Methanothermobacter thermautotrophicus str. Delta H: one gene and its partner. The protein of the gene in region 1 binds, or shares a complex with, the protein of each later gene. Links are inferred from orthologs where the notes say so. Each region holds a gene or a part of one and is shown on either strand. Other genes may lie near its edges.

What was found. The genes of interacting proteins can lie anywhere in the genome.
Region 2: the proteins of pscS (region 1) and MTH_RS05685 are in contact, whole or in part, in a solved structure (PDB 3WKR), measured with the Methanocaldococcus jannaschii proteins. The link is inferred for Methanothermobacter thermautotrophicus str. Delta H from one-to-one orthologs.

The regions. Positions count from the first base shown.
Region 1 is NC_000916.1:969,411-974,819, forward strand. The notes cover bases 767-3,669. They hold pscS (O-phospho-L-seryl-tRNA:Cys-tRNA synthase), read right to left. Parts: upstream 2,834-3,669; coding sequence 1,700-2,833; downstream 767-1,699. Other genes in these bases: MTH_RS05050 (universal stress protein), read left to right, coding at 767-1,157; MTH_RS05055 (transcriptional regulator), read left to right, coding at 1,169-1,579; MTH_RS05065 (NTPase), read right to left, coding at 2,820-3,344; MTH_RS05070 (radical SAM protein), read right to left, coding at 3,355-3,669. In the rest of the region: MTH_RS05040 (TetR/AcrR family transcriptional regulator), read left to right, coding at 1-146; MTH_RS05045 (TIGR00288 family NYN domain-containing protein), read left to right, coding at 244-711; more of MTH_RS05050, read left to right, coding at 714-766; more of MTH_RS05070, read right to left, coding at 3,670-4,347; MTH_RS05075 (TldD/PmbA family protein), read right to left, coding at 4,369-5,409. UniProt on the Methanocaldococcus jannaschii protein: Converts O-phospho-L-seryl-tRNA(Cys) (Sep-tRNA(Cys)) to L-cysteinyl-tRNA(Cys) (Cys-tRNA(Cys)).
Region 2 is NC_000916.1:1,095,812-1,101,175, reverse strand. Bases 1,188-4,045 are described here. They hold MTH_RS05685 (DUF2100 domain-containing protein), read right to left. Parts: upstream 3,022-4,045; coding sequence 2,353-3,021; downstream 1,188-2,352. Other genes in these bases: MTH_RS05680 (histone deacetylase family protein), read right to left, coding at 3,034-4,029; mptA (GTP cyclohydrolase MptA), read right to left, coding at 1,188-2,125. In the rest of the region: 7,8-didemethyl-8-hydroxy-5-deazariboflavin synthase CofG, read right to left, coding at 1-701; MTH_RS05695 (DUF2120 family protein), read right to left, coding at 723-1,160; more of mptA, read right to left, coding at 1,169-1,187; MTH_RS05675 (Lrp/AsnC family transcriptional regulator), read right to left, coding at 4,065-4,538; MTH_RS05670 (DUF4013 domain-containing protein), read right to left, coding at 4,697-5,364.

The sequences.
Region 1 (5,409 bases):
AGCTATCCATATACATCCATACACTGGCCATAAACGCCCTGAACCTTGATTTCACATCCAGGATGGTCCTGGAGGCCAGGAATATCAGCAGGGACAGGTTCTGGGAGGACCTTGAGGTTTTCCTTGAATCCGCCCTCAGGCCCTAATAAAATAACATCTAAACTCTTTCTCAACAGCACCACATAACTATATAAGTTTTTAGATACATAAGGGTATTAAAAGTTAAAGAGAGGAACTGATGAAATGGATAATGACGATAACTTTGTGATAATAAACAACAGCAGAAAAGATAAAAAGAGTCTTGGGCTCCTTGTTGATGGTCCAAACATGCTCAGAAAGGAATTCTGTTCAGATCTTGAATTTGTAAAGAACCTCCTCTTTGACAGGGGAAACCTCAAGGTAGGAAAGGTGCTGCTGAACCAGTACGCCTCAGATAAGCTGATAGAGGCCGTTGTGAACCAGGGCTTCTCACCCATGATAGTTGCGGGTGATGTGGATGTTCAGCTCGCAGTTGAAGCCTTTGAACTCATACACAACCCCAACATCGATGTGGTTGCAATTATGACAAGGAACGCTGACTTCCTCCCCCTCATAAACATAGCCAAGGAGAACGGGAAGGAGACCCTGGTCATAGGTGCAGAGCCAGGTTTCAGTATAGCACTCCAGAACTCAGCAGACGACTCAATAATCCTTGGAAGCGAAGGGGTGTAGAGGTGTACCGGCGAATACTGATACCCACAGACGGCTCAGGGGACGCCAGGAAGGCAACCCGGCACGCATTCCACATAGCAGGGATGAGCGGGGCAGACATACTGGCCATAAGTGTAGTTGACACGTCCTACAGGAAAATCTGGGACGAGGATATCAGCAGACGCCTTGAGGAGATACTGAAAAAACAGGCAGAGAAGGCAATATCCATCCTCAAGGAGGAATTCAGCTCTCAACAGGAGCTGGGCCACATGACAGAAACCCGCCTTGATACGGTTATACTTGAGGGTAACCCCGCAGAGGTGATCCTCGAGGTCATGGAGGACGAGGACGTGGACCTCGTTGTAATGGGCAGCTCAGGCAAACACGGCCTTGACCGCATAATATCCGGAAGCATAACAAGGAAGGTTCTTAAATCAGCCACAAAGCCCATGATGGTCGTTGGTTAACGGTGATTGTAATGATAGGTAAAAGGACACTGGATGATGAGAAACTTGCTGTGATAACCTTTACAGGGCCCTTCAGTAAAACACTGGAGGTCCTTGAAGAGGTTTCAGACTTTGTATCATCAAATGATAAACTTGAGGCCGACGGTGACCCCACAGTGATCTTCTACACAGCACCCCTCAAGGACGAGGGAAGATACGATGTGGGTATACCTGTAAAGGGCGAATCTGAGGGTGACGGGAAGGTGAGGATAGTCACAATCCCGGGCCATACTGTGATATTTACAGAATACTCAGAAGCCCGTGAGGAGGCCTACAGAAAGCTCATAAAATACGTTGAGGAGAACAGGCTGGACGTAATAGGTGCGCCAAGGGAGATCCTCCATGGGGATGTGAGGGAGATCCAGTTCCCTGTGGTCCTCTAAATGTACTCATAAAATTGAGAACAGCCTACTGGAATCCACTGATTTTTCTCCCTTACCCCTCTTTACATGAAAAAGGTAACATTTCTCCTCTCTTTTCAAGAACTGCAGCCAGCGGTCAGCTCACCGGTTCTCCTCGACTATATCCCTGAATGAGTCAACCACGTACTGCACCTGCTCCTCTGTCATGCCATAGATGCTGCACTTGAACCACTTTGTCTGGCCCCTCCTTATTCCAACTATACCCCTCTTCTTAAGTTCCTCATAGAGGAAAAAGCCCTTCCTTGGATGTGAAGCCGCTATCTCATGGAAAACAGGGGTTTCAAACCTCACGAGGTCATGTTCCTTGGGTCTCACACCCAGCTGCTCTATACCCCCGATATCCTCAAGTTCAGAGACAAGGTAGCGTGTCTTCTTAACCTCCCCGTCCCAGCGTGAAACCCTCTCCCTCACATAGGGCAGAGAGGCCATGAGGGTTGCCAGTGGCGCTCCACGTGATGTGCAGCCCAGGAGTTCAAGCTCCTTCTTCTCATGCCTCCCTGACCTCCTGAGCACAGTGTCCTCCCACTCAGATTTCATCCCCAGCACACCTATAGGCCCGGAGGCCGCCATGCTCTTGTGACCGCTCCCAACAACGAAGTCAACCCCAAGTTCCCTGAGGTTAACCGGGAGCCTTCCCATGGAGTAGGCGCAGTTCAGGAGTAATGGGACCCCCAGCTTCCTGCAGACGTCCGCCACGCCACGTGCATCTGTCAGGTTCCCGTAGTTACCATCGACATGGGTCAGCACAGCAAGTTTAACCTCAACCCTGTCGATGGTCTCCTCAAGGACCTCCCTGTAGGCTTCGGGTGTTACCTCATAGCTGGGGTGTCCGGTTGATGGCACCTCAACGATTTCAAGGCCGTTCCTCTCAGCTGCAAGGTGTGTTGTGTAGTGGGCATTTCCATCAACAACAACGGTGTCACCCCTCTCACAGAGTGCATGCATCACCGCAAATTTACCCTCCCTTGCACCATGAACCGTCCTCACCGCATCGGAGCCTGTGAAGTCTGCAAGGTCATCAAGGAAGCAGTTTATCGCGGGCCTTGTGACCTGGTCCAGCCTCCCATCACAGTAGTCACAGACACTGTAACCATCCCCGAATTCATGGAGGGCCTTCCTTGCAGCGGCGGGGAGAACACCGCCACGCTGGAGGGGGTTGAGGTTGAGGTTATCCCTTTCAAGTTTTCTTGTAAGACCATAATCAGCGCATTCCATGATAATCACCAAGTAAGTCAATTATCCTGAGGTAAACCCTGTCCCGTTTTTCAGGATCAACAACAAATACCCTTATGTCCTCCCTCTTTTTTATACTTTGAAGGGTTTTCCTGTGTACCGCTGCAATGAGGAGGACGTCAGAGCTGAGGACCTCGTCTACCGTCCTCCTGAATTCCCGGCTCTTAAGCTCCATGGGGCCGATTTCGTCTATGATTATGCAGTCATCCTCCAGCATGGCCCTCCGGATTGCAGGGACAGCCAGTTCATCCATGACCCCCACATTTACACCGTACCTTCCAATACGGGGGCCCTCTGTTTCAACTGACGCAAGGAGGCCCCTCCTGCCCGATGCTATGTCAACGACCTCAAATCCCCACCTTGAACCACCCACCCTCACCTCAGGTGTTATGATCCCCCCAACCGAAAAGCCCATGCCCTCAAGGTAATCCCTCAGCCTTCCAACCATGGTGCTCTTCCCGCTGCCGGGTCTCCCGGTGATCAGTATCTTCATCAGATTCCCCCTAGATAAGGTTTTCAAGGCCTTCACTCAGGGCCCATCTTCTGGCCTCCTCCAGCTCCTCAATGTAGAGGGGACGGTTGATCTCAGGGTAAGCTGAAGCCCTGTAGAGGGGCCGGTACTGGCCCATTATGTTCATTACAGTGTCTGTTCCCAGGTTCTCTGCGACCCATGATATGATGGGCTTCGTGCAGCACTCCAGGTGCCCTGGAAGCACCAGGTGCCTTATTATCATATCCTCACCTGCTATCATGAGGTGGTTCCTGGATACAACCTCAAAGTAGTTACCGGCACCTGCCAGTCTCTCTGCACATTCACTGTTGCCGAACTTGAAGTCCGTGAGGTAGAGGTCTGCAGCACCCATTATGAGCCTGAGGGATTCCCTGGTCATGTACATGTTACTGTTCCATACGACAGGCACACTGATGGAAACCCTGGATAGAACCCTCAGGATATATGGGAGTGCTGGTGTCGGGTCTCCGCCCACGAAGTTGACGTTTGCTGCCCCCATGCGCCTCCTCTCCTCTATGAGCGCTGCAAGTTCATCCACCTCAATGTGTCTGCCTGCAGAGGGGTTCTGGGATATGTCCCAGTTCTGACAGAAGACACACCTCAGGGTGCAGCCAGAGAAGAATATGGTATGGCTGGGTACAAGGGGGGCCTCCTCCCCGTAGTGCAGGAACTCCGAGGCCACCCGTGGCTCCATGACACCGCAGTGTCCCTGCTCCCTGTGGCGGTTAACCCCGCACCTCCAGGGGCACAGTGAACACTCCCCCAGGATCCTTTCAGCGATTTCGATTTTAAGATCAAGGAAGGACCTTTCACATGCTCCTGAACACTCTATGCCCTTCTCTATCCTTTCATGTTCCCTCCAGAGTTCAGACATCCCTGAGGTTTCATGGAAGGATGCCGGTGTCCTGGCGGCCACCATGAAACTGGCATCCGTCCTACCATCCCTCACAGAGAGGTAGTGGTGAAGTGCATCCTTCAGTGACATGATCATGAATGATAAATGGGGTTACCCTGTGACATGAACATCCTCAACCATGAGGGGCGCGGTTACAAAGCCCCCCACCTGCCTCCTTTCAAGGTCCGTTGATGAGACCTTCATCATGAGCTCAAATATGTTCCCTGAGAGCATTGCCTTCTTAACAGGTGTGAATTCCCCTGAGTCCGCCATGAACGCATTGTTGGCCTCCACCGAGAAATCACCGGATATTGGATTTGCTGTGTGGGCTCCAAGGACATCTGTGACAAAGATCCCCCTGAAGTCGTCCAGTGGCACTGTACTGTCAAATTCAAGTATGAAGTTGGTGGTTGAGACGGCCGGGACCTCCATGTAGCCCCTCAGACCATTACCTGTGCTATCAGCCCGCCCCTTTGATGCTGTGTATATGTTATGCATGTATCCCCTCAGAATTCCATCCTCAACAAGGGCTGTCCTCTGGGAGGGTGTCCCCTCACCATCAAAGGGGGCTGATCCCAGGCCCCCCTCAAGGGTACCGTCATCGTATACTGAGAGGCCCTCACCTGTGACCTGGCTTCCAATCCTATCTGCCAGTACGGACCTCCCCCTCTGGACGTTATCTGCGCTGAATGCGCCTGCGAATGTTCCAAGGAGTCCTGCTGCTGCATGGTAGTCCAGGACTGCGGGGATCCTGCCGCTTTCAATACTCCTGCCCCCCATCGAATCCCTTGCAATCCGGCAGGCCCTTCCAGCTACCCATTCAGGGTTGATGTCAAGTTTGCAGGAGGAGTCTGATTCGTAGGCGGTTGTCTTCATGCCATTCTCCCCGGCTGTCACAGATATGTGGGCTGAGAACCCTGTTGAAGATGATGACTCCTCAACACCCTCCGAGTTTAGGATGAATGTTTCAATCCTGGATGCGGTGAACCCGCCGCTGGTGGGTTTGCATCCCTCCTCCAGGACCCTGTTGATCATTCTACCGGCCATCTCCACGGAGTCCTCAACTTCAAGGTCATCGAAGGACCTGTCATGGATCCCCTTCACCGATGGATATGTGGAGGGTTCAGAGAACCCGAAGTTTTCATCAGGATC
Region 2 (5,364 bases), 130 kb from region 1 along the record:
CGGAAGTTCTGGATTATTATCTCCTGTATATGCCCGTACCTGTCCTGTATTCTCCTAAGCTCAAGGAGGGACTCGGCCCTCTCCTCGATGGTTTCACCTATACCTATGAGCAAGCCAGTGGTGAATGGTATCCTGAGTCTCCCAGCGTCCTCTATCATTTTTATCCTCAATCTGGGGTTCTTACCAGGGCTTTCACGGTGGGCCTCTGTTTCCATGAGCCTGGGACTCGCTGATTCGAGCATGAGCCCCATGGATGCGTTTACCTCCTTCAGCATCCTCAGTTCGCGGTAGCCTATCACACCCATGTTGGTGTGTGGCAGGAGTCCAGCATCAAGTGTCAGCTCACAGAGGTGATATGTGTAATCAGTCATATCTCCAAAGCCAAGGGATTCAAGCTTGTCCCGAACCCCTGGGAACTCATGGGCATCCTCACCGAAGGTGAAGAGGGCCTCGGTACAGCCGAGGGAGAGGGCTCTCCTCACCTCACCCATAACGTCTTCAGGTTCGAGTAGGGGGGGCTCGGGGGTGTCTGACCTGAAGGTGCAGTATCCGCAGCGGTTCCGGCAGGCCCTTGTGAGGGGTATGAATATGTTCCTTGAGTAGGTCACGCTTCCAGTTTCACAGGCCCTCTTCATGAGGTCCAGTATATCCGGCCCCTTCATGAGGAGGACTTCGAGTACTTCGTCCTTTGAGTGGAGCATGGGAGCACCGTTAAAATTAGATTATTCAGATAGGTCAGAGACAACAGCCTCAACAAAGCAGGGTCCGACTCCGCTCCGGTCCCTGTAGAGAACAACAAAGAGGCCTGTCTCGTCGGCCATGCAGAGGCGGTACTCAACACTGAAGTTCATATCCTCAAGGGATTCCTTCAGACGGTGTATTCCTCCTATATCGGTTTCGGTTCCAACCTCCACACATGACCTTATCTGTTCATCCATCACACCTATGAGGGCAGCGCCCTCCTCTGAGAGTAAATCCAGTTCCGCGGCTCCAAGGTGTTCAATCAAACTATCAAGTTCCCGGGACATGTCATCCGCATTCATCCTCTTCCTGGACATCCCCCTCACTATGAGAATTTCCCGGGAGTCAAGTGCGGGTCTGGAACCCTCAAATGCTTCAAAGAAACCCATGATTTCTCCGGCTATCCTGTGCAGTTTCATCAATCATATCAACTCCCGGCACCGTTAAGTTCTTCTATCTCGTATCTGAGTTCTCCCATGGTCGCAACCTTCTCTGCGAAGGCGTTGTGTCTGTGTATGCTCTCCTCGTTTATCTGCCTTACGGTAACGATGGTGTCATCCGGCAGGTGGGGGTACTCACTGACTATCCTGTGGACCATGTTACGGACACAGTCCTCAACGAACATGGGATTTTCATGGGCACTCATCACCACCGCGTTCTCGTCGGGTCTCTTGAGGAGTTCATAGACAGGTGAACTCATGGAGCTCTCTATGATGTCTATGAGCTTCTCAGCCCTTATGGTCTGGTCCTCAGGGACCTCTATCATTATCATGCCACGCCCACTCTGGTTGTGGGAGGCGAAGGATACACAGTCAAGGACTCTCTCGACGGTCTCATCGTCAAGAAATTCAAGGAGCTTCTGGCGTGAGGCTTCCCTGACAGATTCCTGTGCACAGGGACACACGGTCATACCCACAACCTCTGCCCCTATCATCTTCCGTATGACTATCCCATCATCGTCCCGGTAACCGATGGCGTCTGCCATTATCTTTGTCATCTCCTGACTCTTCCTCCGGGTCACCGGCGACCTTTTCATGAACATGAAGTCGCTGTTCATACTTACCTCGGCCCTCCGGGCGTACCTGTGCTTCTTGAGGAGTTCATTAACTATCTCTGCGCAGAGGGATTCGAGTTCAAGTGCGTTGTTCTCAACAACCTCCTCGAGGACGTCACTTATGGCCTCGGGGTTCCTTGACATGTGGATCCCCCTCTGTTTGCTCGGAAGATCCACGAAGGCATCAAATGTTGGAAGCAGGATTATGGGCCTTCTGCCCTCCCGCTCTATCTTCAGAAGCTTCTTAACACCTGTAACACCCACCCTTGTGAGGTGGACGGGGATGCTAGGAATCTTGTCCTGTGTATCTGGAAAACAAACTAAACCCAAATTTTACACCCCATGAGTAATGGTTACCTAGGTTTTAACTATAGTATGAGAACTTTGCTTATATACTTGTCCGGTGAAGTATTACTGATTTGATCAGTTGGCTGTCCTTCAGGTTAGTGCAGGGAAAATCAGTGATGAGGGATATCTCATAACAGTTCATTAGTGGTTGGATGCAGAAAATTCAGTTGATAGTTCAGACCACCTCAGAGCAGATGGAAAATCAGGAATCAGGAGAGTAACTCCAGAATATCCTCAGAGTTCAGATCCTTTATGTTCTCCATTAACCTTGAATCGGCACCATAGAGTTCTTCCGCCCTTGCTGCGAGTAGAACTGTACTCTTATCGGGTTCTCCCACAACCAGAACATCCTCCAGGGCATCAAGCTTCCTCTCAATGTCGTTCCGGAGGTGCTCTATCTTCTTCTCTATACCCCTGAGGGCACTTTCAGGGATTTTTGGGTTTATCTCCCTCATATCATCAACTGAGAGGGGTGCTCCTGCAACCAGGATATTCTGAGCTTCTACCCCCGCCTTCACAAGGAGTTTTTTGACTGAGGAATTGTTCACAATTATGAGTTTACCCCTTGCAGCCTCCCTTATCCTCTCGGATGGGTCCTGCCTTTCAAGGACACCGAAGTCTGCGAGTATATGGTCAATGGCCTCCCTGGCGGCTATCAGCTTCCTGCAGAACTCTGAAGCATCCTCACCTCCAAGTTCATGGGTTGGGAGGCTTGTGTAAAGGTACTCCTCGGCATCGATGAGTTCCATCATGGCCTCCTGAAGCTTCCCGGTGTCGATGACACCATCACTGGCATCCCTGAATCCCTGTTCCCTCTTGAGGTTAATGCATGACTTTCTTATAAGCTTCTCTGCCTGTTCGAATCTGATCCTATCCATTTCAATACCCTCTCAGAAGTTGAAGTATGCTGAAAACCTGTCACTCAGCTGACTGAATATTTCAGAGACACCCCCGGGCGCCGCTGTTTCAGGTTCGTATTCCTCACCATCAAGACCCCTCATGAATGCGATGTTTGATCTCCCAAGGGCCTCAGGGTCATAGCCACCCTCCAGAACCGCGGTGCAGGGGAGTCCTGTCTGATGGATGAACCACCCGATCCATGAGAAGAACTCCTCATCAACCATGATCTCTGCAAGGGGATCCCTTCTGTGGGCATCAAAGCCTGCCGATACAAAGATCATATCCGGTCGGAATCCTTCCAGGACCGCCGGGAGTATCATCCCGAGTATCCAGAGGTACTCACGGTTACCCGAGCCCCTGGGCATGGGGATGTTGAGGTTGAAGCCCTCCCCCTCACCGGAGCCGGTCTCATCAATGAACCCGGTTCCAGGGAAGAGGGTCCGTGGGTCCTGGTGTATGGATATGTACATCACATCCCTGTCCCTGTAGAATATGCTGGATGTACCGTTCCCGTGGTGGACGTCGAAATCAAGTACCAGAGGCCTTGAGACCCCGAGGTTCCTGCGGGCATGCTCAATGGCTATGGCTATGTTGTTGAATATGCAGAAACCCATGGAGCGGTCATAGGTGGCATGGTGGCCCGGGGGCCTTCCAAGTGAGTAGGACCAGCCATCCCTGAGGGCCTCCTCGGCAGCCAGCATGGCTCCACCTGCTGAGAGCCTCGCGACACTGAAGCTCTCGGGGGTCATGTAGGTGTCATAGTCAAGCCATCCGCCACCCCTCCCTGCGAAGACCTCAAGGTACTCCACATGAGTACTGCTGTGTACCATGAGGATATCATCGATTCCAGCCATCCCGGGTTCCACGAACCTTGGGGAGAGATCTGAGGATTCTATGGCCCTAAGGATGGCCCTGGTCCTGCCACTATTTTCAACGTGACCCTCATGATTGTGCAGGTCATAGGATGGGGAGTGGATGATAACCATATGGTTATCATTTTCTGATTCAGGGGATAAATAATTTAATCTCCGATCATCTTGGTGGAGGTCATATCCTCCTTGACGATGTTTAGGACGGTCTGTGTGTATGTCCTCTGCACATCCCCCTCACTGAGGAGGCCCTTTATGAAGCTGTCAAGTTCACCGGTGTCCCGGAACTTACCTATGAGTATGGCGTCGAATTCTCCTGTAACGTCATACACTGCCAGGACGTTCTTATGGTAGGCGGTCCTTGTCTCCCAGTTCCTCAGGACCCCTCCCTTGACCTTCACACCTATGATGGCTGTCAGCTTGTATCCGAGCTTGGAGTGGTCGATTATGGGCACAAATTTCTTTATAACCCCCTTTTTAACAAGTTTTTCAACACGGTTGTGGACGGTACCCACTGAAACGTCGAGTATCCTTGATATGTTCCTGTAGGACATGCGTCCGTCCTCATTCAGGAGGTCTATTATCTTTCTGTCAATATCATCGATTTTGACCAGATCATCATCCATACAAATCACCACTAAACAATGTATGCCTATGAAAGTTATATTATAAAGTTTTTTAAGTGAATATAAGTTTAGAAGAAGTCATCAACTTTTATAAGATAGGGGATGTTCCCTTATAAATGTTTATCTGAAGATGGGAAAATAAAAAAGGAGGGTAATTATTATTCGTAGGCGTATCTGAGTGCAAGGGCCCTGTTCCAGAAGAGCTGGATGTAGGGGTATATTATGAGGACCGCGATCAGGGTACCCAGAACCGGTATCACATTCAGGAAACTTGCAATGAATGCCATCACCGCTGAGATCAGACCCACAACGATGTACCAGATTATGTAGTCCAGCCATCCGATCTGGGATATCACGTCAAGTATCTCACTGAACCTGAAGGCTGCACCGAGTTCGCTGTCATTGTAGGCCATGTGTGCGATGGCTATTGTCTCTATGAGTCCAAGGATAATTGCGAGTATTATGCCTATTATCGTTGTACCTCCTACGAGGCCTGTGAATGCTGTGGGGTTTGTGATAACACCTGTGTCTGGTGAAACCATAGTAAAGGAACCAAGAACACCTGCGAATATAATTATCAGTGGAACTATCATGTATGCTATCTGAACAACGAATACCTTGAGCCCATCGACGAACATTTCTCCCCATTCATCGAATTCAGGCAGTTCATCGAAGCCAGCTATTGAGGCCTTCAGCGCCCTGAAACCGTACCCCATGACCAGGAAGACGGGTAGAATTAGAATACTGGCTATTATAAGGACACCCAGTATTATGACCTTCTTCCAGTCACTGGAGGGGTACCTTATGGCATCATTTACAATTTCAC